2 regions of the Arthrobacter gyeryongensis genome follow, and region 2 is predicted to be linked to the other one. Evidence: predicted binding sites of a transcription regulator. Region 2 holds the regulator's gene; the other holds the start of a gene.

Region 1 (19,226 bases), on a different contig from region 2:
CATGGGCGATGCCAAAGAGCGCTGCCTCCGGACGAAGACGATTCCCATGGCCAGGCCGAACGCCATGAAGGCCGCGGGTCCAGGGCCAAAACCGTGCACGGCGGCCTCCTTGATGCCATAAACCGCCGGAGCCATGGTGATGATGGAGAGTACGACGCTGGGAACGTCGGGCTTTCCCGGATTGCGGTCCTTGGACTCGGGGATGAGGGACGGGCCGAAGGCGAGCAGGGGCAGCAGTAGTGGCACCCCAACCAGGAAAACGGCCCCCCACCAGAAGTGCTCCACGAGCCAGCCGCCGAAGATCGGCCCGAGGGCGGCGCCGCCGGAGAATCCCGCTGCCCACACTGCCACGGCGAGCCGGCGCCGGTTCGGGTCCGGGAAGATGTTGCGGATCAAGGACAGCGTGGACGGCATGAGCATGGCTCCGAAGATGCCCATGCTGGCGCGTCCGGCGATGAGCCATTCAGCCGACGGCGCGAAGGCGGTGGCCGCGGAAACGGCGGCGAAGCCGGTGCTGCCGGTCAACAGCAGGCGGCGGCGGCCGATCCGGTCTCCCAGGTTTCCCATGGACACCAGCAGGGCTGCGAGCACCAGCGGGTAGGCATCGACGACCCATAGCAGCTGCACGCCCCCGACTTCCAGCGAACGGGCGATTTGCGGCAGAGCAAATGTCAGCGCCGTATTGTCCACAGCCACCAGCAGCACGGGGAACATCAGGAGTGCCAGGGCAGCCCAATCGCGCCACGGGGCGGATTGGATCGAAGGGGTGCGGGGGTGCTGGGTTGTGGACGGGCTGAACATGAATATAACTGTACCGTCTGGACGGTATAGTTTCAATCTGACTCATCGAACTGCCGCATCGAACTAAGGGATGATGGACACCATGCCGCGAAAACCTATTGCCCGGGACGCAGTCCTGGATGCCTTTGAAGCCCTGCTGATCGAGGTGGGGGAGCGGGCTGCCACCCTGGATGCCGTCGCCAAGCGCGCAGGCGTCTCCAAGGGCGGCCTGCTTTACCATTTCCCCAACAAGGAAGCCATGATCAGCTCCTTGCTCGAACGCATGGACGGGCTGGCCGCACTGGACATCGAAGCAATGAAGGCAGCGCCCGAAGGTGCGGCCGCATTCTTCATCAAGTCTTCCCTGTGGGCGGATACTCCTTTGGACCGAGTGTTCGTGGCAGCCACGCGGCTCGCGGAAGTAGCCCATGAAGAAACCCGCAGGCGCTTCGCCGGGATCCAGCAACAATGGCTCGATGTCCTCGCCGAGGAAGTGGGGCCCGAAATGGCCAAAGCGGTCCGGTACATGGGCGATGGACTCTACTTCAACGCAATGCTTGAAGGCGGCGCCGGTGATACGGAAGCCAAGGCCAGCGCGAGGAGCGCCGACGTCGGTGCGCTGCTGGCCGCCGTCGAACGCCTCCGTAACTGAGGGATCGGTGACCACATTTGCGGACACGGGCAGTCCATAGGACAATTGGTAGTTGTGGCAGCCGTCACCGGCAGCCACGATCTGATTCACATAACTGAATACGCCTTTGATCTGCGGCGGGAGAGTCCTGCAGGCATGTGATGCAGGCGCCGTAGGAGCAAATCCTCCCCAGGAATCTCTCAGGCCCCCGTACCGCCGCGGCAAGGCAACTCTGGAAAGCAGCGCGCTGACGCGTGCTCACCGACGGTGCAAGCGGAACAGTGCCACAAGCACGATTTCGCGGAAACTCTCAGGTCCAATACAGAGCGGGGAGGAACCCGATTAGCTGTGGCGCACCCTGCGCCGCCTTATTTATGGAGTTCCTTCGTGACGGTTAGTTCAACCTCCACTACGTTCGTTGACCGGCATATCGGCGCCCGCCGCCAGGCCGACATTGACATCATGCTCAAGTCTGTTGGCTACGACAGTGTCGATTCGCTCGTAGACACCGCGGTTCCCAATGACATCCGCCAGGACGTCGCATTGACGCTCCAGAACGCCCTCAGCGAGGTGGAAGTTCTGGCTGAACTTCGCAAGCTGGCGGCGAAGAACAAGACGGCCGTGCAGATGATCGGCCAGGGCTATTACGACACGGTCACTCCGCCGGTGATCCGCCGCAACATCCTCGAATCCCCGGCCTGGTACACGGCCTACACCCCGTACCAGCCGGAAATTTCCCAAGGCCGCCTCGAAGCCCTGCTGAACTTCCAGACCATGGTCCAGGACCTCGTGGGCCTGCCCATCGCCAATGCCTCCTTGCTGGACGAAGCCACCGCCGTCGCCGAGGCAGTCCTCATGATGCGCCGGGCCAACAAGAACAAGACGGCCCACGACGGCAAGACCGTCCTCGACGCCGACTGCCTGCCGCAGACCATCGCGATCGTGAAGGGCCGCGCCGAGGCGCTGGGCTTCGAGGTGGAGATCGCTGACCTGTCCGCAGGCCTGCCCGAGGGCGAGATCAACGGCATCGTGCTGCAGCAGCCGGGCGTTTCCGGCCGGGTGTTCGACCACTCCGCCGTGATTGCCGCCGCCAAGGAACGCGGTGCCCTGGTCACCGTCGCCGCTGACCTCCTTGCCCTGACCCTGATCACGCCTCCGGGCGAGCAGGGTGCCGACATCGCCGTCGGCTCCACCCAGCGCTTCGGCGTCCCGCTGTTCTTCGGCGGCCCGCACGCCGCGTACATGGCGGTCCAGAAGGGCCTCGAGCGCTCCATGCCGGGCCGCTTGGTGGGCGTGTCCAAGGACGACGCCGGCACACCCGCCTACCGCCTGGCGCTGCAGACCCGCGAGCAGCACATCCGCCGCGAGAAGGCGACGTCCAACATCTGCACCGCGCAGGCATTGTTGGCCATCGTGTCCTCGATGTACGCCGTCTACCACGGCCCCGATGGCCTGAAGGCGATCGCCGAGACCGCACACCACCACGCCCGCACCCTGGCCGCGTCCCTCAAGGCCGCGGGCCTTGAGGTCCTGCACGGCAGCTTCTTCGACACCGTCACCGTCCGGGTCCCGGGCAAGGCCGCAGGGATCGTTGCTGCCGCCGAGGCCAAGGGCATCAACCTGCGCGGCATCGACGCCGACACGGTGGGTGTCTCGGTCGACGAGACGACAACAACGGCGGTTGTCGCCGACGTCGTCGCGGCCTTCGGTGCCACTGTTTCCGGTGACGGCGAGGGCTTCGCGCTGGAGGCCGCCGTCGAGCGGTCTTCGGACTACCTGCAGCACCCGGTGTTCAACACCCACCGTTCCGAAACCCAGCTGCTGCGCTACATCCGCAAGCTGTCGGACCGCGACCTCGCGCTGGACCGCACCATGATCCCGCTGGGTTCGTGCACCATGAAGCTGAACGCCACCGCCGAGATGGAAGCCATCTCCTGGCCGGAATTCGCCTCGATCCACCCGTTCGCCCCGGATTCCCAGACCGTGGGCTGGCGCGAACTGATCGAAGATTTGGAAGCTGACCTGACGGAGATCACCGGTTACGATCAGGTCTCCATCCAGCCCAACGCCGGTTCCCAGGGCGAGCTCGCGGGCCTGCTGGCCATCCGCGGTTACCACCACTCCCGCGGGGAGGCCCAGCGCAATGTCTGCCTCATCCCGGCTTCGGCGCACGGCACCAACGCTGCCTCGGCGGTGCTGGCCGGCATGAAGGTGGTTGTGGTGGCCACCGCGGCCGACGGCACCATCGACCACGCGGACCTGCAGGCCAAGATCGACGCCAACAAGGACGTCCTCTCGGCCATCATGATCACCTACCCGTCCACGCACGGCGTGTACGACGCGGACGTGCGCGAAATCTGCGACTCCGTGCACGCGGCCGGCGGCCAGGTGTACGTTGACGGCGCGAACCTGAACGCGTTGGTTGGCCTGGCCCAGCCGGGCAAGTTCGGCGGCGACGTGTCCCACCTGAACCTGCACAAGACCTTCTGCATCCCGCACGGCGGCGGCGGACCCGGCGTGGGCCCGGTCGCTGCCAAGGCACACCTGGCACCCTTCATGCCGGGCGATGCCAACAAGGCAGCCCATGAAGACGGGTACGGCGTTGCGATTTCCGCCTCGCGTTACGGCTCGGCCGGTGTGTTGCCGATTTCCTGGGCCTACGTGAAGCTCATGGGCGGCGAAGGCCTCACCGAGGCCACGAAGTCCGCGCTGCTTGCCGCGAACTACATAGCCTCGCGCCTGAACGAGTACTTCCCCGTTCTCTACACCGGTGAAGGCGGACTCGTGGCCCACGAGTGCATCCTTGACCTGCGCGAACTGACGGCCAAGACCGGCGTCACCGCGGAAGACGTGGCCAAGCGCCTCATCGACTACGGTTTCCACGCCCCCACCCTGGCGTTCCCGGTCGCGGGCACCCTGATGGTGGAGCCCACCGAATCCGAGGACCTCGGGGAGATCGACCGCTTCATCGAAGCCATGATCACCATCCGCAAGGAAATCGACCAGGTTGCCCACGGCGACTTCGCGGTGGAGAACAGCCCGCTGCGCCACGCACCGCACACCGCGGCCGCCGTCGTCTCCTCGGACTGGAACCGTGAGTACTCCCGCGAGCAGGCCGTCTTCCCGGTCCACCACCTCAAGCAGGACAAGTACTTCCCGCCCGTAGGCCGCATCGACGGCGCCGCCGGCGACCGCAACCTGGTCTGCTCCTGCCCTCCGATCGAAGCCTTCGAGAACTAAAGGACTCCTCACGATGACTGAGAACTACACTGCGCTCTACGAAGAGCACAAGAAGCTCGGCGCTTCCTTCACCGATTTCGGTGGCTGGCAGATGCCCCTGAAGTACTCCTCCGAACTGGCCGAACACCACGCCGTCCGCCAGTCCGCAGGCCTCTTCGACCTTTCCCACATGGGCGAAGTCTGGGTCACCGGCCCGGACGCCGCGGCATTCCTGGACTACGCCCTGGTGGGCAAGATCTCCGCCATGTCTGTTGGCAAGGCCAAGTACTCGCTGATCTGCCAGGAAGACGGCGGCATCATCGACGACCTCATCACCTACCGCCGCGGCGATGCCAAGTTCCTGGTGGTTCCGAACGCGGGCAACGCCAAGGTTGTTGCCGAGGCACTGGCGCAGCGGGCTGCCAACTTCGACGTCGTCGTCGAGGACGCCTCCGCGGCAACCTCGCTGATCGCCGTCCAAGGTCCCAAGGCGGAAGAAATCCTCCTCCGCTTGGTCCCGGCGGAACAGCACTCGCTGGTCACCGAACTCAAGTACTACGCCGCCGTCGAGGTGCCCTTCACCTTTGCCGGGAAGACCACGGAACTGCTGCTCGCCCGCACCGGCTACACGGGTGAGGACGGCTTCGAAATCTTCGTGGACAACGATGCCGCTGCCGCCCTGTGGCAGGCAATCGCGGCAGTTGCCCAGGACGGCGAGCTGATCCCCGCCGGCCTGGCTTCGCGTGACTCTCTCCGCCTCGAAGCCGGCATGCCGCTCTACGGCAACGAGCTCTCCCGCGAAGGCAACCCCTTCTCGGCAGGGCTGGGCCCCGTGGTTTCGCTCGCGAAGGAAAGCGACTTCGTGGGCCGTGCTGCTCTCGAAGTCCTGAAGGCCGAGGGCGCCGGTTCCACCAGCGGCCGCAAGCTGGTTGGGCTCAAGGGCCTGGGCCGCCGCGCCGGCCGCAACCACTACCCGGTCCTCAAGGACGGCATGGTGGTCGGCGAAGTCACCTCCGGCCAGCCCAGCCCCACCCTCGGCTACCCGATCGCCATGGCATATGTGGACGTCGAACACGCCGAGCCAGGCACGGCTCTGGACGTAGACCTGCGCGGCAAGTCCGAGCCGTTCGAGGTTGTCGCACTGCCTTTCTATAAGCGGACCAAATAAGTTTCGGATGGGTGACCGTGGTTGCGTTTAGCCCGTCGGGACCGACATCCTCTGCGGGCTCGGTCGCGAAGACGCCCGCTGGGCGGACGTGACGCTCCCTTAGACGCCCGCTGCCGGATGCCGGTCCCGATGGGGCCGTCCTCGTCACCTTTGGTTATCGAACTGATGGGTGGTTATCGAACAGAAAGGGCGAACAGTATGAACCTCGGCTCACCCTTGGTGCCTCTGTTGCGAACCGGGCACCTGTCGCGTTCGATCGCCCTAGGTTTTTGGAAAATGGGCCACCTGCCGCAGCTTGGCCCACTGGAACTGAATCGGCCCACTGGAACCATGGGTCACCTACTAAACCCGAAAGGGCCAGCGTTCTTTTCCGGAACTGTTGGCCCCGAAAACTGAACTGGCGGACGGCGGGTGACGGGATTCCGGCAGCGTGCGTCTAAGCGAGGAACGAGCGAGCACGCCGAGGAATTCCGTCACCCGCCACCCAACCCGACCACAATTAGATTTAGACCAACGCAAAGGAAAAAACATGGCAAAAGTTGCACCTGAACTCCAGTACTCCGACGAGCACGAGTGGGTTGCCCGCGACTCCGGCGAAGCCGGATCGAACATTGTGTCCGTCGGCATCTCCGCCGTGGCCACCGATGCTCTCGGCGACATCGTGTATGTTGACTTGCCCGAGGTCGGTTCCGCTGTGACTGCGGGGGAGACCTGCGGCGAGGTGGAGTCCACCAAGTCCGTCTCGGACCTGTACTCCCCGGTGACGGGGGAGGTCACGGAAGTGAACTCCGCCGTCGTTGACGATCCTGCCCTGATCAACAACGATCCGTACGGTGCGGGTTGGCTCTTCAAGGTGGCCGCCGAGTCCGACGGTCCGCTGCTTTCCGCGGAGGAATACGCTTCCAAGAACGGTGGCGAGCTGTGAGCGCGGCGACCGGGGCCGCAGGCACCGAGAACATTGCGTTCGAGCAGGTCGTTTCGCCGTCCCTGGACGCGGTGTTGTCCGAGCTGGATCCGGAGATCGCGGCGAAGATCGACGACGAGCTGAACCGTCAGCGTTCGGGCCTGGAAATGATCGCGTCCGAGAACCACACTGCCGTGGCCGTGATGCAGGCCCAGGGTTCGGTGCTGACCAACAAGTACGCCGAGGGCTACCCGGGCAAGCGCTACTACGGTGGCTGCGAGCATGTGGACGTCATCGAGCAGCTCGCGATCGACCGTGTGAAGGCCCTTTTCGGTGCCGGGTACGCGAACGTGCAGCCGCACTCCGGCGCCCAGGCGAACGCCTCGGTGATGCACGCCCTGATCAAGCCGGGCGACACCATCATGGGCCTGAACCTGGCCCACGGCGGTCACCTGACCCACGGCATGAGGATCAACTTCTCGGGCCGCCTGTACAACGTGATCCCGTACCAGGTCCGCGAAGAGGACCACCGGATCGATATGGCCGAAGTGGAGCGCCTGGCGCTCGAGCACAAGCCGGCCCTGATCGTGGCGGGCTGGTCCGCCTATGCCCGCCAGCTGGACTTCGCCGAGTTCCGCCGGATAGCGGACCTGGTGGGCGCGTACCTCATGGTGGACATGGCGCACTTCGCCGGCCTCGTGGCCGCGGGCCTGCACCCGTCCCCGGTCCCGCACGCCCACGTCACGACCTCGACGACGCACAAGACCCTCGCCGGTCCGCGCGGCGGCATCATCCTGACCAACGACGCCGACATCGCCAAGAAGATCAACTCCGCGGTCTTCCCGGGCCAGCAGGGCGGCCCGTTGGAGCACGTGATCGCCGGCAAGGCCGTGGCCTTCAAGATCGCCGGCTCACCGGAGTTCAAGGAACGCCAGGAGCGCGTGCTGGCCGGTGCCCGGATCCTGGCCGAGCGCCTCGTCCAGGACGACGTCACCGCCAAGGGCATCAACGTGATCTCCGGCGGCACGGACGTGCACCTGGTCCTGGTGGACCTGCGCGACTGCGAGCTCGACGGCCAGCAGGCCGAGGACCGCCTCGCTGCGATCGACATCACCGTCAACCGCAACGCGGTCCCGTTCGACCCGCGCCCGCCGATGGTGACGTCCGGTCTGCGGATCGGCACCCCGGCACTGGCAACCCGCGGTTTCGGTGAGGCGGCGTTCCGTGAAGTTGCGGACATCATCGCCGAGGCACTGATCGCCGACGCCGGCGCGGACCTCTCCGGCCTGCGTCACCGCGTGGAGGCACTCGCCGCCGCGCACCCGCTCTACCCGGGCGTCGCGAACCTCAGCTGAGGTTCTCCGACCCCGGCAAGCCCGTCGGGTCCGGCAGACCCCAGTTTTCACGCGTGCTGCTCCTTCGTCGCTTTGACGCACGCTTTCGAAAACCGCGGCCTGTCGGCCCCTCGGAGGGGGCTGGGCATCCGGCAGCATGCGTCTAAGGGAGCGTCACGTCCGCTCAGCGGGCGTCTTCGCGACCGAGCATGCAGAGGATGTCCGGCACCCTCCCAACCCGACCACAACTAACTAAGGAATCCGACATGGCTGTTGGCGTCTTCGATCTTTTCTCTATTGGGATTGGTCCTTCGAGTTCGCATACCGTGGGGCCGATGCGGGCTGCTGCGGTCTTTGCGGGTGAGCTGAGGGAGTCCGGTGCCCTGGAACGGGTGGCGTCGCTGCGCGTTGATCTGTACGGTTCCCTGGCTGCTACGGGCCGCGGGCACGGCACGATGACCGCGGTGCTGTTGGGGCTGGAGGGTTACCACCCCGAGGAGATCCTCCCCGAGGAAGTGGAGGAACGGCTCGCCTCGATCGCCGAAACCGGCACACTGAACCTTTGCGGCGCCGTCGACCCAGAGTCCGGCATGTCGCTGCCGTACGGGGAAGCGGACATGATCCTGCACCCGCTCACGGTCCTTCCCCGGCACACGAACGGGATGAAGTTCTCCGTGTCCGGCGCCGACGGCGAGGTGCTGCACGAGGCCACGTTCTTTTCCGTGGGCGGCGGCTTCATCGTCCGCGAAGGCGAAGAGGACGCAGCCCAGAAGGAACTGGAGGAGTCCAAGAAGGAACTCCCGCTGCCCTTCCGCACCGCCGCCGAACTCATGGGCCGCTGTTCTTCCAAGGGGCTCGGCATTTCGGACATCATGTTCATCAACGAGCGCGCCTCCCGGACCGAAGAGGAAATCCGCGAAGGCCTGCTGCACATCTACTCCGTCATGGAGGCCTGTGTCGAGACGTCCCTCAAGCGCGAAGGCGTGCTGCCCGGCGGGCTGAAGGTCCGCCGTCGGGCCCCGGACTGGCACGAGCGGCTCCTGAAGGAAACCAAAGACCAGGACCCTGACTACCGGGATCCGAAGTACTGGCAGGAATGGGTGAACCTCATCGCCCTGGCCGTGAACGAGGAAAACGCCTCGGGCGGGCGCGTGGTCACCGCGCCGACGAACGGTGCCGCCGGGATCATCCCCGCCGTGCTGTACTACGCCCTGCACTTCGCCCCCGGCATGGACAAGGCCACGCAACAGGACCGCGACGACGTCGTGGTGAAGTTCCTGCTCGCCGCGGGCGCCGTCGGGGTGCTCTACAAGGAGCAGGCCTCGATCTCCGGCGCCGAAGTGGGCTGCCAGGGCGAGGTCGGTTCAGCTTCCTCGATGGCCGCCGCCGGCCTGGCCGAAGTCATGGGCGGCTCGCCGGGACAGGTGGAGAACGCGGCGGAGATCGCGATGGAACACAACCTGGGCCTGACCTGCGATCCGATCGGCGGGCTCGTGCAGATCCCGTGCATCGAACGCAACGCGATCGCCGCGGCGAAGGCCATCAACGCCGCGAAGATGGCGCTCTGGGGCGACGGCACCCACCGGGTGTCCCTGGACGAGGTCATCGTGACCATGCGCGAAACCGGCAAGGACATGTCCTCCAAATACAAGGAAACCGCCATGGGCGGCCTCGCCGTCAACGTAGTGGAGTGCTGACGCCCGCTTCCTGATACTCAAGGCGACGGGTACCGGAAGGCCAGGCGGGGCCCAGCAACGCCGCGGATGCCATGGCCGCGAATACCGACCAAATGCTGTTGCTGCGGCCGGTGGTGAGCGGCGGAATGGGGCGGTAGACGATCATCGGGTCCTCCTGGTTCGGCTTTCGTTACAACCACTTTCCGCCTCCGGGATAGCTGTGGACTTTGGGGAACCTTTGCCGCCGCTGTGAGAAATCGAAGGGGCCCACTTCGAGGCGTTGGAACGGACCAGGCTGTGGCTCCCTGTGGGGGCCGATAGACTTGGGGCTGAACGCCTGCGCCGCACACCGGCGCCTGCTGCCTCACGTACGCAACTGATTGGACACGGCCCCCTTGCGAGAATTTACCGCACGCTTTGCCACCGCCGAGGAAATCGAACACTGGGACAAACACGTCACGGCCAACCCCAACGGCGGCAACCTCCTCCAATCCGAGGCCTTCGCGGACGTGAAGCAACACTTTGGCTGGAAGCCTCTGCACCTTGTCTACGAGACCGAGGAATACAGCAGCTACAACCTGGTCTTGGAGAAGTCGTTTCCACTGCTCGGCAAGCTCTGGTACCTCATCAAGGGTCCTGACGTGGCCGGCGTCGAGGACATTCCCGGGATCATCAAGGCCAACCGGGAATTCGTGAAGCGGGACAAGCTCGGGGTTTTCGCCGTGAAAATCGAGCCGGACATCGTCCTCAGCGGCGAAGCCCGGGACGCGATCGCGGCCACCGGGGCGGTCAAGACCCCCAACCTGCAGCCGAACGACTCCACAGCCCTGCTGGACATCTCTCCCGAGGAGAACCAGCTTCTGCGCAACCTGCATTCCCGCGGCCGGAACGCCGTTCGCCGGGCCATCCGCGAAGGCGTCGAAGTCCACACGATGGAACCGACGGAAGAGAACTTCCGCGCCATGTATGCGCTGATGACCAACACGGTCGAGGCGAAGTCCCAAGTGCGGGTCCGCGAATTCGGGTACTATCGCCAGTTCTGGACCAACTTCATCGAACGTGGCCAGGGCAGGCTCTTGTTTGTCTTCGAAAACGGTGTCCCCTCGGTTGGTGCCTTCGTCATCAACTATGGCCGGAAGGGCACCTACAAGGACGGCGGATCGCTGCAGAAGCGCGCGCAGTACGGCGATTCGCATTTGGTCCAGTGGACCGCCATCAACCAGGTCAAGGAACTGGGTTGCACGGAATACGATTTCTGTGGCACCCCGCCCGCTGACCGGCTCAAAGACACCTCGCACCCCTTCCACGGACTTGGCCTGTTCAAGACCAGCTTCAGCAAGACCGTCACCGACTTCGTCGGCTGCTATGACCAAGTCATCAGCCCGCTGAAGTACAAGCTCTGGACCGCAGCCGGGGAACGTATTGCGCGGCAGGTCTACACCCGCCGCACGGGCCAGCAGTTCTACTAGAATCGCAGCGCCGACCCGTGTGCTGCATGTGCAAAACCCCGTATTTGGAGGAACCCCGCCCCTTGGAGGAACACCCGCGTGACTGACCGCCCCGACAACAGGCCCAACACGGACGGCTTGCCCAAGACGCAGCCGCTCAAGCCATCCCAGGTGCGCCAGAATGTCAATGCCAAACGCATGCTTCGCAGGCTCGTGCAGGGCGAGAATCCTCCCACCGCCCCCATGAGCATCGTCGATCGCCTGGCGGGAAGTCCCTACGCCAACCCCATCATCCACGTGGGCGGTGTTGATGCTTCGGCCCGCAAGACCATCGACTTCGCGCTGCACATGGCAGAATCCATGTTTCGTTACGGAGCCGGTGCCCTGGAAGTCGAGACCAGCATCATCGCGGTCACGGCGGCACTCGGGTTGAAGAACATCGAAGTCGACATCACCAACCAGTCCGTCGCGCTCAACTACGCGCCCAAGGACCAGACTCCCATTACACTGCTCCGGGTGGTTCGCTCCTGGACCAACAACTACGCAGGACTGGCCCAGGTGCACCAGCTCGTCACGGATATCGTGGCCGGCGGGGTGGGCAGGTCAGAAGCGGTGAGCCGCCTGGACGACATCATCCGCAGCAGCAAGCCCTTCCCGCGGTGGATGGTCACCATGGCGTTCGGCGTCTTCTCCGCCGTTTTTGTCGGAGTCCTGGGCGGGGGAGTTGGAGCGTCCGCTCTGGCTTTCGTCTCCAACATGCTCGTCAACCTCGTGGCCCGGCAATTGGGCAAGTGGCGCACGCCTGACTTCTTCGTGACAGCCGCTTGCTCCTTCCTGGTCACGTTCATCGCGCTCATGCTCCACTGGGCCGGGGCGGATATCCCGCCGTCCATCGTCGTTGCGGGCGGCATTCTCCTGCTCCTGCCAACCGGGCGGCTTGTCTCTTCCGTGCAAGATGCCATCAACGGATTCCCCGTGACTGCGGCCGGACGATTCCTGTCAACGATCCTGACCTTCGGCGCGATCGTTGCGGGCATCGCCGTCGCGGTGGTTGTGGGTGACCTCATCGGCAGCGTCGCGATCGACGTCACGCAAACATTCCCCGAAGCGTATCCATTGTGGGGCCAGGCCGTCCTGATCGCCGTAGCCGTGATTGCCATCGGCATCACCGAACAGACCCTGCTCAAACTTCTGCTCCCGACGGCGGCAGTGGGTTTGGTGGGTTACTTCGTCTTGTGGGGGGCTTCCAACTTTGGCTTCGGAGACCGGCTCTCGCCGGCGATTTCCGCCGTGGTCATCGGCCTGCTCGCACGGATGGTGGCACTCAGGCTCGGAGCCCCGCAGCTCGTGGTCGCCGTCCCGGCAGCCCTCATCCTGCTCCCGGGCCTAAAGATATTCCGTTCCATGTATGTATTGACGGTGCAAGAAGCAGATGTACTGGTGGGTTCGGGAGGCATGCTCAACGCCGGAGCAATCGTGCTGGGCGTGGCCGCAGGAATTGTGTTGGGCGACAACCTTGCCCGGCCGCTGACCAAGGGGCTTGCCAGCAACGAGCGACGCCGCGTCCGCCGGCGCTAGGCCGCCGCAGGCCGCCGCCCGCCAGTGTATGCAGGCCCTAGATCTGCCCGATCGGGAGTTTCTTCTCCGCCTGGAAATCGTCCTCCACGCGCCCCTGGGCCCAGTATCCGGAAAGCGATACCTGGGAACGCTCCAGCCCACGCTGCTTGAAGAAGATGTCCCGCAGCCCCTTCATATAGCCTCGCTCACCATGCGCAAACACGTCGACGCGGCCGGGCAGCCACTCCGCATCGCCCAAGGCGTCGAGCAGGATCGAGCTTGAACCGGCAGGGACCCCGGAGCGAAGAAGCCAACGCAACTCCACGCCGTCGGGAGCCGCAATCGCAAGGATGTCGGCATCGCTATCGACTTCGAGGAAGGCAAAGCCTTTGGCGTCGGCCGGCAGGGATTCGATCGCGGCGGCAATGGCCGGGAGCGCGGCGTCGTCGCCCGCGAAAAGGTACCAGTCGGCGTCGGGCGCCGGGTTGTAGGCGCCGCCGGGGCCCGTGAAGACAAGAGTGTCCCCAGGCTGGGCTGCCAGGGCCCACGGGCCTGCAAGGCCCTCGTCGCCGTGGACCACAAAGTCGATTGCCAGTTCCTGCGCAGCTTCGTCCACCCAACGGACGGTGTAGGTACGGGTGTAGGGCCACTGTTCGCGGGGCATTGTCTCCCGGATGGCCCAAAGATCCAATGGCAGCTCATAGTCGACGCCGGGCTGCGGGAACACGATCTTTACATACCGGTCCACGAAGTCGTTGTTCGCATAACCGGCAAACCCGGGTCCACCTGCAATGATGCGCACCATATGGGGCGAAAGCTGTTCCGTGCGCAGCACCGTCAGGTTCACTTGGGGGCGGGTATTGCGGGATGCAGACGACGTCGCGGGCAAAGATGTCATGTAGGCAAGCCTAAGCTAGGGCAGCGGTGGAAGCTCCCAGATGACGGGATCTGCGCCTTGCGCACGGAGCAGGGCGTTGGCCCGGCTGAACGGGCGCGAGCCGAAGAAACCGCGCGAGGCGGAGAGGGGACTGGGGTGCGCTGAGGAGATCACGGGGGCGCCTTCAAGCAGAGGCTGTACTGCTTCGGCGTCCTTGCCCCACAAGATCGCGACGAGCGGACTCTGCTGGCCCGCAACTGTGCGGCGGCGGGCGACGGCTGCGACCGCCGCCGTCGTGATGGCCTCCCAGCCTTTGCCCCGGTGCGAGCCGGCCGCACCGGCCGCCACGCTGAGCACCCTGTTCAGGAGGAGCACTCCTTGGCCCGTCCAAGCCGAAAGATCGCCGTGAACCCGCGGCGGGAGTCCGAGATCGGACTCCATTTCCCGGTAGATGTTCGAGAGGCTGCGGGGGATGGGCCGGGTTGGCCCGGAAACCGCGAAAGAGAGCCCGACGGCGTGTCCCGGCGTCGGGTAGGGGTCCTGGCCCAGGATGAGCACCTTGACGTCGGCAAGCGGCTGCCGGAAGGCGCGAAGGATGTTGGACGCCGCAGGCAACACGTGGGTTCCGCGTGTGGCCTCGGCCGCCACGAAGGTCAGCACCGAGCGCAACTCGTCCTCGACGCCAGAGAGCGCGTCGGCCCAGTCCGGCGCCATGAGGTCCGCCAAAGCCATTCCCGGGAGTGCCTCGAACTCGGCGGAGTGATCCTCGGATTCAAGCTCGAATAACGCTTCTTCGCCTGCCACCCAGTCATTGTCCCTGTCCTGAGGCTCCGGGGAAAGCGGCTCCGCAAGACGGCGGGGCAAATGACATCGATGTTATTCGCCCGTTAGCATGGGCGGGGGACATTTTTCAGTCAATGCGTCGAAGGAGTGTGTCGTGGCAGAACCCGCACGCGAACCGATGGCGTCCGAAGCAACTGGATTGGTGCTCGAAGACCTGTCCACCGGACTCCGCAGCGATTCGCCGCTCGGCGAGCGTGAACAGCAGATGCTCGCCCTGGAGAGGCAATGGTGGAAATACGCCGGGGCCAAGGAACAGGCCGTCAGGGAACTCTTCGATCTCTCCGCGACCCATTACTACCAGCTGCTCAACGCCCTCATCGACACCGAAGAAGCACTGGCGCACGATCCTATGCTGGTCAAGAGATTGCGTAGACTACGTATGTCACGTCAGAGGGCCCGCACAGCGCGTCGTCTCGGTTCTGACGCATAGAGCACCCGCTGATCCCCCAGCAAGCAAGCAGCAAGGACAAGGCTTCACCATGACCAAATTTGCCCGGGATGAATTCGACCGTGTCCCGCAGAGCTCATCGCGCCAAGGTGTCCACAGACTCGTCGCGTCCGCTTCCCGGCCCGCCCTCTGGCCGGTGCTGTTGCTGGGCGGCATCGCGCTGGCCGTAGGCCTCGTTGCGTTCCTCATCCTTCCGAAGCTTGGTTTCACCTCATCGACGACGCCGCAAGCCGTCGTCACCGCGGATGCCCCCAAGCAAAGCGCTACCGCGTCACCATCCGCAAGCGGCGCCGCGCAGGCGTCCGGCCAGCCAAGCCCGAGCGACACACCTTCCAGCACGCCGACGCCGACCCCGAGTACGGCGCCCTTGGACAAGACGGCGGCAGTCGCGGTCTACAACGGCACCACCACCGGTGGCCTGGCTGCCCGCGTGGCCGGCCTCGTTCAAGGCGGGGGCTGGCCGTTGTCCACCGTCGCAAACTGGGGCGGCATGCCCCAGCAGACGTCGTCGGTCTTCTACAAAGGCGCAGCCCAGAAGGGCAATGCCGAAGCGCTCGGTAAATTGCTGGGCATTTCCAACCTTGTGGACAGTGCCGAATTCCAGCAGCCCGTGGTTGTCATCCTCGGCCCCGGGTACAAGTAGCAACTCGGTTACGCCTCAATAACATTGCAGCCACCCACACCCGAGGTTGCGCTACGGCAACGTGACTGTGGTTACAGTAGTTGTGAGCTGGCCCGGAGATCCCGGAAGCCGGCCACTGCTAGTTGAAAGTGTGGGGATCATGGCTTTGGGAACCGTCAAATGGTTCAATGCCGAAAAGGGCTACGGATTCATCACTGTCGATGAGTCCGGTGACGACATCTTTGTGCATTGGTCCGCCATCCAGATGGATGGCTTCCGTGCGCTCGAAGAAGGACAACGGGTCGACTTCGAACTGGGCGAGGGCCAGAAGGGCCCGCAGGCAGAAAGCGTGCGGCTTATCTAGTGGGTGTTGCGGCAACAGGGCTGTCCTGGCCCCTTGGAGGGCGCCGGTCCCGGGCAATTCCTCTTCTTGCAGGCTTTGCAGCCTTGGCCCTTGGACTGGCCGGATGTTCCGCCCCCGTGGCTAACGCCCGGCTCAGCTCGGTTACCCCGAGCGGCGACGGCATCCTGCGCATCGGCGTGATTCTGGACAATACCGGCAGCTCCGCATTCCTCAACGAGTCCGAGTTGGCAGCCGCCAAGCAAATCAATGATGCAGGCGGATACAAGGGCCATCCCGTCGAGTTGCTTCCGGCATCGGCGGCCAGCGGAAGCAGCAGCGCTAGCCAGGGGGCCAGCGCAGCGGCCTTCGCCGCCGATACCGCGGCGCAAGCCAAGGCGTTGCTATCAGCCCATGCCGACGTCGTTGTGGGGCCGACGGATTCGAGCCATGCGCCCCCCGCCATCGATGTGCTGTCTCCTGCCCGGATTCCACTTATCTCGCCGGCCAACACGGCGTCAGGACTCAGCAGCTACAAGAACGGCGGCTTCTACTTCCGCACTTCGGCCGCCGATGCCGCACAGGGCAGCGTCCTGGCGAAGCTTGCCCACGACGCCGGCGCCAAGAGGATTTCCGTCCTGCATGAAGCCGGGGACTACGGTACACGTGTCTCCGGAGCGGTCATGGACGCTGCCCGCAGCCTCGGAATGGACGCCGTGACCAACGCGGAATTCGCGGCCGGCAAAGCAGCTCCCGCCGCGGTGGGCATCAAATCCGGCACGCCGGACGCCGTCGTCGTGGTTGCCCGTGATGGTGCCCAAGGCGCCCTGGCCGAGCTCCTGAACGCGGGGCTGAGCGGCAAGAGCCTGATTTTGAGCGACGGGGCCATCCGCCAATACGGAACCGCACTCGGTGCCGGTGGCCTCAACGGCGCGCGGGGGATTCTTCCAGGTGTCTTCCCGAGTGCGGACTTCCAATCCGATCTGACTGGCATCGACCCCAAACTCAAGGACACGACCTACGCGGCCGAGACGTACGACGCCGTTACCCTCGCAGCGCTTGCGGCCGCAGCGGCGGGCGACGACGCCGGTGGCTCGATCGCGGCCTGGCTCACCACTGTGTCGGGTGGGACGCGTCCGACGTCGGGCGATGCGGCAACGAAAGAACGCACGTCCTGTACGTCATACAAGGACTGCGTCGAGCTGCTGAAGGGGGGCAAGCTCCCGGATTACGACGGCGAGTCCGGCACCATCGGGTTCGACGCCAACGGCGACGTCACCTCGTCGAATTACATGGTCTTCACCTACGGGGCAGACAACACTGCGCGGGTGAGCGGCAAGGAGACGGCCTCACGGACTCCGTGACGGCTTGTGCCCGTAGCGAATTCCCTTGGCGTGGCGAGTAGTTTCCAGCTCTTGCTGCTTGCACTCTCCTCGGGTGAGTGCTAATTATTGATTAGCACTCTCAAGCACTGACTGCTAATTCTTCGCGGCTCCGGCCGCATGGAAATAGCGGGTGCCTGGGAGAACAAAGAAAACCTTGCTGGGGTGAGGTCCGGAACACGCGGCGTACAGAGGCCGAATGCGAAGGATCGTCCGTCGCGGGCACCGCAGTGAAGGCACCTTCTTAACGACTGTCCCGAAAGGACTACCGCCGTTATGGCCAAGATCATTGCATTTGATGAAGAGGCACGCCGCGGTCTCGAGCGGGGTCTGAACATCCTCGCCGACGCCGTCAAGGTCACCCTCGGCCCGCGTGGACGCAACGTCGTCCTCGAAAAGAAGTGGGGCGCCCCCACGATCACCAACGATGGTGTTTCCATCGCCAAGGAGATCGAGCTGGACGATCCTTACGAGAAGATCGGCGCCGAGCTGGTCAAGGAAGTTGCCAAGAAGACGGACGACGTCGCTGGCGACGGCACCACCACCGCCACCGTCCTGGCCCAGGCCCTCGTCAAGGAAGGCCTGCGCAACGTAGCTGCCGGCGCCGACCCGCTGTCGCTCAAGCGCGGCATCGAGAAGGCTGTTGAAGCCGTCATCCGCGAGCTGCTCGCCTCCGCCAAGGAGATCGAGACCAAGGAAGAGATCGCAGCCACGGCTTCCATCTCTGCCGGCGACACCGAAATCGGTAACCTCATTGCTGAAGCCCTGGACAAGGTCGGCAAGGAAGGCGTCATCACGGTCGAGGAGTCCAACACCTTCGGCCTCGAGCTTGAGCTCACCGAGGGCATGCGCTTCGACAAGGGTTACATCTCCGCTTACTTCGTCACCGACGCAGAGCGCCAGGAAACGGTCCTCGAGGACCCGTACATCCTGATCGTCAACTCCAAGATCTCCAACGTGAAGGAACTCGTTGCGGTCCTGGAGAAGGTCATGCAGTCGAACAAGCCGCTGCTGATCATCGCCGAAGACATCGAGGGCGAGGCCCTTGCCACCCTGATCGTCAACAAGATCCGTGGCACCTTCAAGTCCGTTGCCGTCAAGGCTCCGGGCTTCGGTGACCGCCGCAAGGCACAGCTCGCCGACATCGCCATCCTCACCGGTGGCCAGGTCATCTCCTCCGAGGTCGGCCTCAGCCTGGAGAACGCAACCCTCGAACTGCTCGGCAACGCCCGCAAGGTTGTTGTCACCAAGGACGAGACCACCATCGTCGAAGGTGCCGGCGACGCCGACGCCATCGCCGGCCGCGTGGCGCAGATCCGTGCCGAGATCGAGAACTCCGATTCCGACTACGACCGCGAGAAGCTGCAGGAGCGCCTGGCCAAGCTGGCCGGCGGCGTTGCAGTCATCAAGGCCGGTGCCGCAACCGAGGTAGAGCTCAAGGAGCGCAAGCACCGCATTGAGGACGCCGTCCGCAACGCGAAGGCTGCCGTTGAAGAAGGCATCGTCGCCGGTGGTGGCGTTGCCCTCATCCAGGCCGGTGCCAAGGCATTCGCCAACCTCCAGCTCGAAGGCGACGAAGCAACGGGCGCCAACATCGTCCGCGTTGCCATCGACGCTCCGCTCAAGCAGATCGCTTACAACGCCGGCCTCGAGCCGGGCGTTGTCATCGACAAGGTCCGCGGCCTGCCGTCGGGCCACGGCCTGAACGCTGCAACCGGCGTTTACGAGGACTTGCTGGCTGCCGGCGTCAACGACCCCGTAAAGGTCACCCGCTCGGCCCTCCAGAACGCTGCCTCCATCGCTGGTCTGTTCCTGACCACCGAGGCCGTTGTTGCCGACAAGCCGGAGAAGAACGCTCCGTCTATGGGTGGCGGCGACGACATGGGCGGCATGGGCGGCTTCTAAGCCCGCGCCGGCTCACTAGCCACACGCACGACGACGGTCCCCGCTTCAGGTGGGGGCCGTCGTCGCCGTTTAACGACGCTCGCTCACGTATG
Region 2 (9,493 bases):
CGGCATGCTGCACCCGCGCGAGCGGATCCAGATGATGTCCACCCGTGCCACCCACGAGCTCCTGGAAATCGGTGTCAGCTCTCCGGAGCCCACGCCTTCCAAGGGCCTGGGCGTCGGCGAAGTAGGCTACTTGATCACCGGCGTGAAGGACGTCCGCCAGTCAAAGGTCGGCGATACCGTGACCAACCTGGCCAAGCCCGCTTCGCAATCCCTCGCCGGTTACGCCGATGCCAAGCCCATGGTCTTCTCCGGCTTGTATCCCTTGGACGGCACGGACTATCCCGTGCTCCGGGATGCCCTCGAGAAGCTCATGCTCAACGACGCAGCACTCGTCTACGAACCTGAGACGTCTGCCGCCCTGGGCTTCGGTTTCCGCGTGGGCTTCCTTGGCCTGCTGCACTTGGAAATCACCCGTGAACGCCTCGAGCGCGAGTACAACCTCGACCTCATCTCCACCGCTCCCAACGTTGAGTACGAGGTCACGCTGGAGGACAAGCGGGTCATCCACGTCACCAACCCCAGCGAGTACCCCACGGGCAAGATCTCGGAGGTTCGCGAACCGATGGTGTCCGCCACCATCCTGGCGCCCAATGAGTTTGTGGGCGCCATCATGGAGCTGTGCCAGAGCCGCCGCGGCGTCATGGGCGGCATGGACTACCTCTCCGAAGACCGCGTGGAAATCCGCTACCGCTTGCCGCTGGCCGAAATCGTCTTCGACTTCTTCGACATCCTCAAGTCCAAGACCCGAGGCTACGGTTCGCTGGACTGGAAGGCCGACGGCGAGCAGGTCGCCGACCTGGTCAAGGTGGACATCATGCTCCAGGGTGAGCAGGTTGACGCTTTCAGCGCCATCACCCACCGTGACAAGGCCTACGCCTACGGGGTCATGATGACTGGCAAGCTGCGCGAGCTCATTCCCCGCCAGCAGTTCGAGGTGCCCATCCAGGCCGCTATCGGCTCGCGGATCATTGCCCGCGAGAGCATCCGCGCCATCCGCAAGGACGTCCTTGCCAAGTGCTACGGCGGTGACATCACCCGTAAGCGCAAACTTCTGGAAAAGCAGAAGGAAGGCAAGAAGCGCATGAAGATGGTGGGCCGCGTGGAAGTTCCACAGGAAGCGTTCATCGCAGCCCTGACCACCGACGAATCCAAGGACAAGGCCAAGAAGTAATGCGGCTTTTCGCCCGGGACACCACGGGACAGGCGCGCACTGTAGCGGTGCGCGCAGGACGGGCACGAGGGGAAATCCGTGCCTAGCGTTCTTCCCCTCGGGGATCCGGCACCTGCGGACGGACTCTTGCCGCCGCAGGTGCTCGACGGCGTCGATTCACGAAAGTTTGGACTGTACGTCCACATACCTTTCTGTGCCGTCCGTTGCGGATACTGCGATTTCAACACGTACACAGCCACTGAGCTTGGCGGCGGCGCCTCCCAGGACGCCTACGCGTCCACTGCCATTTCGGAAGTGGAGTTCGCCGTCCGGGCCATGGAAGCCTCCGGGCTGCCGCAACGGCCCCTGAGCACGGTGTTCTTCGGCGGCGGGACGCCGACCCTCCTGCCTGCTGAAGACCTCGCGCGGATCCTGACGGCCGCCGTCGGGCACTGGGGACTGGAAGCCGGGGCCGAAGTCACCACTGAGGCGAATCCGGACTCTGTGACGCCGGAGTCCCTCCAGCTGCTCGCGGATGCCGGCTTTACGCGGATTTCCTTCGGCATGCAGTCGGCGGTCCCTCACGTACTCAAGGTCCTGGACCGTACACACACTCCCAGCCGGGTCCCCTTGGTGGTCCAATGGGCGCGCGACGCCGGCCTCGCCGTGAGCCTCGACCTCATCTACGGCACTCCCGGCGAGTCCATGGCTGATTGGCGGACCTCCCTGGAGACAGCGTTGTCCTACGGTCCGGACCACATCAGCGCCTATGCGCTGATCGTTGAAGAAGGCACGAAGCTGGCGGCACAGATCCGGCGCGGAGAAGTTCCCGGCATCGACGACGACGATCACGCCGCCAAATACGAACTCGCCGATCAGCTGATCAGCGCCGCCGGTCTGGACTGGTACGAGGTCAGCAATTGGTCCCGCACTCCCGAACAGGCGTGCAAACACAACCTAGCCTATTGGCGGGGAGACGATTGGTGGGGCATCGGACCCGGTGCGCATTCCCACATGGGCGGCGTCCGCTGGTGGAACGTCAAACACCCCACGGCCTATGCCAACAGGCTCGGCAGCGGGGTGTCTCCGGCCGCTGGACGTGAAACGCTCGACGCCGGTACCCGGGAAGTGGAACGCATCATGCTGGAGGCTCGGCTCGGCACCGGGCTTCAAGTCGACGCGCTCGACAAGGTGGGCCGCCACGCCGTCGCAGGCCTCATTGCCGACAGCCTGGTTGAGCCTGGTGCGGCCTTCCAAGGACGGCTGGTCCTGACTCTCAAGGGCCGGCTACTCGCAGACGCCGTGGTCCGCCGGATCCTTCCGGACTAGCGCGAGGTGCGGGAGTTACGTACGGACCCGCGAAGACCGGCTACTTGATCCAGCGCAGGTTGAAGCGGTAGCGGTGCGGCTGTCCGTGGTTGACGCGGATTCCGGCTGACACCGAGAAGCATGTCACGGCGACCCAGATTGCGGTGGCAAGGACAGCGAACAGGTTTCCGACGACCGGGAGCAAGACAAGGACGTTGGCGAGCACTGCGGCAATCGTCGGAGGCAAGGTGAAGTTGAGCGCTTCCTTGGACTCCTGTGCCGTGAAGGGGCCGCGTTCGCGGAAGATCAGGTAGATCAGAAGCGAAGGAACGCAGCCAAGGATCCCGCCGAAATGTGCCAGTGTTGCCCACTGCCGGTCTTCCGAGGCGGTCAAGGGCAGCGCGTTGGCAGGAACGCCGTGGTACTGGGACTGGCCCGAGGTGCCATCCCGATCGTCAGGAGCGTTGTCTGCCACAGTATCTTCCTTCGAGTATCAATCGGTGCAGTGTTGCTGTCCCAGAATACTTGCTCGGCACGCGATCAGCCGACCAACTCCTCTGCCCGGGGCGCGCAATCGTCACGGAACAGTCAGGAAATCGATCACTTCTTCCACGCGGCCCAGCAAAGAGGGCTCCAAGTCGGCGTAGCTGTGGACGGCGCCAAGAAGCTTTTGCCAACCCAGCCCTACATCTTCGGCCGTCTCATGCGGCCAGCCGAACGACCTCAGGATGCCGGTCTTCCAATCCGTGCCACGCGCGATGGTTGGCCATTGTTCGATCCCCAACACCTTGGGCCGGATTGCCTGCCAGACATCCACGTAGGGATGTCCCACGATCAGGACGTTTCCCGCGGCGCCCGGCAGTGTCATGGCGTCGGCAGCAATCCGCGACTCCTTCGAATCCGGTACCAAGTGGTCCACGAGGATTCCGAGCCGGCGCCCCGGGCCGGGGGAGAACCCGGCAATGGCCGCTTTGAGATCGTCCACGCCGTGCAAGGGCTCGACGACGATGCCCTCCACCCGAAGATCATCTCCCCACACCTTTTCCACGAGTTCGGCGTCGTGCTTGCCTTCCACCCAGATCCGGCTCGCCTTGGCGACTTGGGCCCGCTGCCCGGCGACGCGGACGGATCCCGATGCCGTCCTGCCTGCTTGCGCCGCGGCATTTGCGGCCGTGGCGCGTGGAGCCGGCGGCACGAGCTTCACCGCTTGTCCCTCCAGGAGGAATCCAAATCCGAGCCGGAACGATTTGGCCTTTCCCCGCCGATCCTCAAGCACCACAATGTGCATGCCTCCGGACTTCTCCACCCTGGTCACGGCCCCGACCCAACCGGACTGCACATCCTCGAGAACCATCCCGCGTTCAACGGGCACCTCAGGCAGTTGCCGTTTGGCAGGCGAGGAGAGGTCTTGCGGGCCCCAATTGTCGTAAGACACGGTCTTCACACCACTTTGCGCTAGGGGGATCGTTGACGGTCCGTGGCATTACCCACGGCCGCGCGGGAATCATGTTCGCCGCGAGCGGTACCAATGCTAACAACGAGGTGGCTCATACTAGACTTGTTAGCACTTGGGCATGTTGAGTGCTAATTATTTAAATGTTGATTGGAGGTGGGCAGTGAGCGAACCACGCAAGCTTGAAGTGTTACGCGCCATCGTGGAGGACTACGTTCACTCCCGCGAGCCCGTCGGCTCCAAAGCCTTGGTCGAACGGCACCATTTGGGAGTGTCGAGCGCCACCATCCGCAATGACATGGCACTTCTGGAAGAAGAAGGCCTCATTGCCGCACCGCACACGAGTGCCGGCCGCATTCCCACGGACAAGGGCTACCGCCTGTTCGTCGACCGCATCTCCGAGGTCAAGCCGCTTTCGGCTGCCGAGCGCCGGGCCATCCATTCCTTGCTTGAGGGACCCGACGACGTTGAGGACATCCTTGAGCGCACCGTCCGGCTCCTCTCCCAACTGACCAACCAGGTCGCCGTCGTCCAGTACCCGCACCTGAGCCGCGCACGCGTCCGGCACATTGAGTTTGTCCTTTTGGCACCGCGCCAGGTCCTGGTGGTGTTGATCGCCGATTCGGGCAAAGTGGAACAGGGCGTTGTGCACGCAGCGACGGACGCCACCGACGAAGAGCTCATGGCCTTGCGCGCGCGGTTCCTTGGAAGCATTGCCGGCTCCCAGCTCGACCTCATGCCGCAAGTCCTGCCCTCGGTGGTTGCCCTGTGCCCGCCGACGCTTCGCAACCTTGCAGGCGCCCTTGCCCACGGCCTGGAAAGGCTTGCCGAACGGAGCCGCGACGAGCGCATGGTCATGGCAGGCACGGCAAACCTGGCCCGCTCCAACGTGGACTTCCCGCTGAGCATCGGTCCGGTCCTCGAAGCACTCGAGGAGCAGGTGGTCATGTTGCGGCTGTTGTCGGATATGGCGGAAGACCCCCGCGGCGTCACGGTGAGCATCGGCCGCGAAAACCCTTATGACGGCCTCTCGGAGGCTTCGGTGGTTGCCACGGGCTACGGTCCGGGCAGCAGCGCCAAGATCGGCATTCTTGGACCCACCCGCATGGACTACCCCAACACCATGGCGGCCGTCCGTGCCGTCGCACGCTACCTTTCCCGCATTCTGGGCGGCTGACAGCCTCGGCTGGAAGGCGCCTCGCAAGAAACGCAGTGGAACCGTAAACAAGGAAGAGATACCGACTTTGAGCAGTCACTATGACGTTCTGGGCGTCTCGCCGGAAGCAACCGGCGAGGAGATCAAAAAGGCCTACCGCAAACTCGCACGTAAGCTGCACCCCGATGTGAACCCCGGGGCCGGCGCAGCCGAGGAATTCAAGGCGGTGACCCACGCTTACGAGGTCCTCTCCGACCCCCAGAAGCGCCGCGTCTACGACGCCACTGGCAACGAGAACGGGACCGACAACGGTTTCGGCGGAGGATACGCGGGCCAGGGATTCGCATTCCAGGACATCTTCGATACCTTCTTCGGCGGAGGAGGTGGCGGCATGCAGGGCCCCGCATCACGTATGCGCCGCGGGCAGGACGCCCTGATCAGCGTTCGCATCGACTTGCGTGAGGCCGTTTTTGGTGTCAACAAGAAGCTTGAGGTGGACACCGCTGTCATCTGTCCCACGTGCGAAGGCTCATGCTGCCGTCCGGGCACCCACCCGGAGCGCTGCGACATCTGTGGCGGCTCGGGCCAGGTCCAGCGGGCTGTGCGCTCGATCCTCGGCCAGGTCATGACAGCCGCACCGTGTGGATCGTGCGAAGGTTTCGGCTCGATCATCAAGGATCCTTGCAATGAGTGCAACGGCCAGGGCCGCGTCCGCAGCCGCCGTTCACTGACCGTCAAAGTGCCTGGCGGCGTCGCTACCGGGACACGCATCCAGCTGTCGTCGCAAGGCGAAGCAGGTCCCGCGGGCGGTCCTCCCGGTGACCTCTACGTGGAGATCCGGGTCAACAGTGACTCCACCTACATCCGCGAAGGCGACGACCTTCACGCCACGCTGAGCGTTCCGATGACTGCCGCGGCACTGGGTACCGAGCTGCAGCTTGAGACTTTCGACGGGCTCCAGGAGATTGACGTCAAGTCCGGCACGCAGTCCGGCGAAGTCATCACCCTGCGTGGACTCGGCGTCACCCATCTCCGCGGCTATGGCAGGGGAGACCTCAAGGTGCACCTGCACGTTGAGACGCCCGGCAAGCTCGACGCCGCACAGGAAGACCTGCTTCGCCAACTGGCGAAATTGCGCGGAGAGCAGTTCACTGAGGGCAAGCTTGTGGCCAGCGGCGGTATGTTCGCGAAGCTGCGGGACAAGCTCGGTAACCTATAGCGGTGAGCAACCCCGTATTCTTCACAGCAGCCGGAACGCTTGACGGGCTCGGCCCTGGAGACACTTTCGTGCTCGACGGCGCCGAAGCCAGGCACGCTGTCACCGTCAAGCGCCTGGAAATCGGCGAAGCCGTCGATATTGCCGACGGTGCCGGAAAACGGCTCACGGGCACCGTGACCGAATCCGGGCAGGGAACCTTGACGGTCCTTGCCACCGCTGTCCAGGAGGAGTACCAACCAACCGTACGGCTCGTGTTGATCCAGGCCCTCGCGAAGGGCGACCGTGACGAACTTGCTGTCGAGACGGCAACGGAACTCGGGATCGACGCCGTCGTGCCCTGGCAGGCGGAGCGTTCCATCGTCCGTTGGAAGGGTGAGCGGGCCGCCAAAGCCCACGCGAAGTGGCAGTCCGTCGCCACGGCAGCCGCCAAGCAGGCGCGGCGCGCCTGGATTCCCGAGGTGCGTGCCGCCGTCGACGGCTCCGGCCTGGCTGCGGCGGTTGCCGCGTCTGACTTGGCGATCATCCTGCATGAGGACGCGAAACGTCCGCTGCGGGATGTCCTGGAGAAGTGGCAGGCCGAGGTTTCCGACGCGGATACCGGAGCGGGTCGGGAAGTCCTGCTCATCGTCGGCCCGGAGGGTGGCATTTCACCGCGCGAAGTGACGAAGCTCAGCGACGTTGGCGCGGTCACCGCGCTCTTGGGCCACCACGTGCTTCGCTCGTCGACGGCGGGACCCGCCGCCGTCGTGCTGGCCAGTGACATTCTGGGGCGCTGGTAGCCTGCAGCGCCCGTCCTGGATCAGCGCACGTCCTCAGCGAACGCTGAAAGCGCGCGTATCCGTCGCGACGTCGGCGTCGTTGGGTCCTACCAAGGAAACCCGCAATTCATAGCGGCCCGCTCCGAGCCCCACTGTGAGGTTGAAGGCTCCACCTTGTCCGGGAACGGTAGAAGCAGTGGTCTGCCCAGCGAGGTAGGAGGACTTGTCGCCGTTTGAGTTCTCGCGGAGGATTTGCCAATGCAGTTTCTTCGAGGGGTCCGTGCTCCGGCCGTTGAACTTGACGGGACCGGCAGGCAAGGTCAGATCCTCTTGCGGGTCGATGATCCACACCGGCGCCACCATGGATGCGTCGCGGACCATCGGATCGCCCAGTTTGACCTGCCCGAATGCCATGTAGTCCGTGTGCCCGTCCACCAGGATGGTCACCTTGATCTGCTGTCCTGAATCGATCAGCCCTGAACTCGCGGCCGCTGCGGTGGCCGTATAGACGAGTTCCTGGACCGCCCGCTGTGCCATCCCGGCGTCGAGATTGGAATTGAACGCGTCACGGGAAACATCGACAGTGACGACGTTCTTACCGGAAATCGAGGTCGCCAGGCTGCCTGGGTTCTGCCACGGCGTGAAGAAATCGTGATCCAACGGCTTCTGGGACATCATGATCCGCAGGGCCGTGGTGATGGGGTTCTCGTTGCCAGGGTTGTCACGGAATTCGCGGTACAGGAAGGTTTCCGTGTCGCTACGCCCGATCCAGTACACGGGGATCTTGTTTGAGGCCTGGGTTGTCTCGAGCGGAGCATTGCTGTCCGGCACCGTCTGCAGCGCAACTGTCGGGGTGGGGATCGGAGTCGTGGATCCCTGTCCTGTGCGATCGGCAATGCAGCCCGACAGGAACAAGGCAGCCGTCAAAGCGGTCACAAGCATCGCGGAGCGTTTCCGGATGCGTGTGCCGTGTGGAGTGACGGCTGGCCTGGTGATGGTGGATTCCTGCTCGTGTTCGGCCGCGGTGGTGCGGGGGAGGCATGCGCCCGGTGGCCGGGCACAGGGGCATTTTGCCCATGAATCAGCTTGTCACAGTCTCCTGGGCCCCGGCTGGCGTTTCGATACCCCGGCGGCCAACTGCAATCCGATTGATACGAGGTCGATGCCGAGTTGATACCAAAGCGGCATGGATCGGCCGCCCGCAGCCCCGCCGGGCACGGCCCGGAACCACCCCGGAGACTGGCTGGCGTAGGATTGAAAGCAATCCGAGGCCCGCGATCGTGCGCCCATCCAGCAGACGGACATCGGAGAAAATCGATGGACATCACCAAGCCGGAGGAGCAGAGGCCGCAAGGCCAGCACTATGACAGAATCATTGAACGGGCGGCCCAAGGCCGGCAGCGTTGACACAGGTCCGGCCGAGTTCCCACACTCTGTCCCGGGCGCCCGGACGGAAGTTGTCATCTTTGACAACTCGGATCAGATGGTTCAGACCCTTGGTAGCCATGACGAGGCGTTGCGCTACATCGAAGCCCAGTTCCCCGGCGTCGACTTTCATGTGCGCGGCAACGAGCTCTCCTTCAGCGGACCGTCGAGCGATGTTCCCCGGATTATGCGGCTTCTGGAGGAAGTCCGCGGCCTGGTCGGCAAGGGGACGGTCATCACCCCGGACGTGCTCCAGCAACTTGTGTCCTTGTTGCGCAGCCAGTCCCTGCAAAACCCCGTCGAAGTCCTGACCCACAACATCCTTTCGAGCCGCGGGCGCACCATCCGCCCCAAAACGCTCAACCAGAAGAACTATGTCGACGCCATCGACGACAACACCGTGATCTTCGGGATCGGCCCTGCGGGCACGGGCAAAACTTATCTGGCCGTCGCCAAGGCTGTTCAGGCACTGCAGCTCAAGGAAGTCAGCCGTATCATCCTGACGAGGCCGGCCGTCGAAGCCGGAGAGCGCCTCGGCTTCCTGCCGGGGACGCTGAGCGACAAGATCGATCCGTATCTGCGCCCTTTGTACGACGCATTGCACGACATGATGGACCCGGAATCGATCCCGCGGCTCATGGCCGCCGGGACCATTGAGGTAGCACCGCTCGCCTACATGCGTGGCCGCACGCTCAATGACGCGTTCATCATTCTTGACGAGGCGCAGAACACCACCGCGGAACAGATGAAGATGTTCCTGACGCGGCTCGGCTTCGGTTCCAAGATGGTTGTCACGGGTGATATCACCCAGGTGGATCTGCCCTTCGGCGCCACCTCGGGTCTGCGCATCGTCCAGGAAATCCTCAACGGAATCGACGGCGTGAACTTTACGATGCTGGACGCGTCCGACGTCGTCAGGCACCGGTTGGTCGCCGACATCGTGATCGCGTACAGCAAATGGGATGAAAAGCACCGGGCTCGTGTCCAGCACACGCCGATCCACGACAAACGGGGAGAACACAGA

The links. The regulator HrcA, encoded in region 2, represses chaperone genes, less so after heat shock. The targets are predictions, from matches to a motif close to TTNGCACTCGNNNNNNNCGAGTGCNAA.
Region 1: the regulator HrcA is predicted to act here: its motif matches at 17,269-17,295, upstream of groL (chaperonin GroEL).

What each region holds. Positions count from the first base shown of each region.
Region 1 covers NZ_BAABKK010000032.1:70,698-89,923, reverse strand. Annotated here, with positions in the region: gene ABEA18_RS20995 (MFS transporter) at 1-801, opposite strand, end outside; gene ABEA18_RS20990 (TetR/AcrR family transcriptional regulator) at 884-1,432, shown strand; glycine riboswitch at 1,540-1,637, shown strand; glycine riboswitch at 1,639-1,746, shown strand; gene gcvP (aminomethyl-transferring glycine dehydrogenase) at 1,799-4,651, shown strand; gene gcvT (glycine cleavage system aminomethyltransferase GcvT) at 4,665-5,798, shown strand; gene gcvH (glycine cleavage system protein GcvH) at 6,328-6,723, shown strand; gene glyA (serine hydroxymethyltransferase) at 6,720-8,057, shown strand; gene ABEA18_RS20965 (L-serine ammonia-lyase) at 8,303-9,733, shown strand; gene ABEA18_RS20960 (hypothetical protein) at 9,714-9,878, opposite strand; gene ABEA18_RS20955 (lipid II:glycine glycyltransferase FemX) at 10,108-11,181, shown strand; gene ABEA18_RS20950 (threonine/serine exporter family protein) at 11,260-12,738, shown strand; gene ABEA18_RS20945 (siderophore-interacting protein) at 12,776-13,615, opposite strand; gene ABEA18_RS20940 (uracil-DNA glycosylase) at 13,631-14,398, opposite strand; gene ABEA18_RS20935 (DUF3263 domain-containing protein) at 14,532-14,867, shown strand; gene ABEA18_RS20930 (LytR C-terminal domain-containing protein) at 14,917-15,528, shown strand; gene ABEA18_RS20925 (cold-shock protein) at 15,668-15,871, shown strand; gene ABEA18_RS20920 (ABC transporter substrate-binding protein) at 15,988-17,211, shown strand; gene groL (chaperonin GroEL) at 17,506-19,134, shown strand.
Region 2 covers NZ_BAABKK010000003.1:44,477-53,969, reverse strand. Annotated here, with positions in the region: gene lepA (translation elongation factor 4) at 1-1,171, shown strand, start outside; gene hemW (radical SAM family heme chaperone HemW) at 1,250-2,479, shown strand; gene ABEA18_RS01880 (DUF4870 domain-containing protein) at 2,520-2,933, opposite strand; gene ABEA18_RS01875 (DUF3097 domain-containing protein) at 3,036-3,893, opposite strand; gene hrcA (heat-inducible transcriptional repressor HrcA) at 4,075-5,088, shown strand; gene dnaJ (molecular chaperone DnaJ) at 5,156-6,286, shown strand; gene ABEA18_RS01860 (16S rRNA (uracil(1498)-N(3))-methyltransferase) at 6,289-7,065, shown strand; gene ABEA18_RS01855 (GerMN domain-containing protein) at 7,099-7,986, opposite strand; gene ABEA18_RS01850 (PhoH family protein) at 8,408-9,493, shown strand, end outside; gene ybeY (rRNA maturation RNase YbeY) at 9,493-9,493, shown strand, end outside.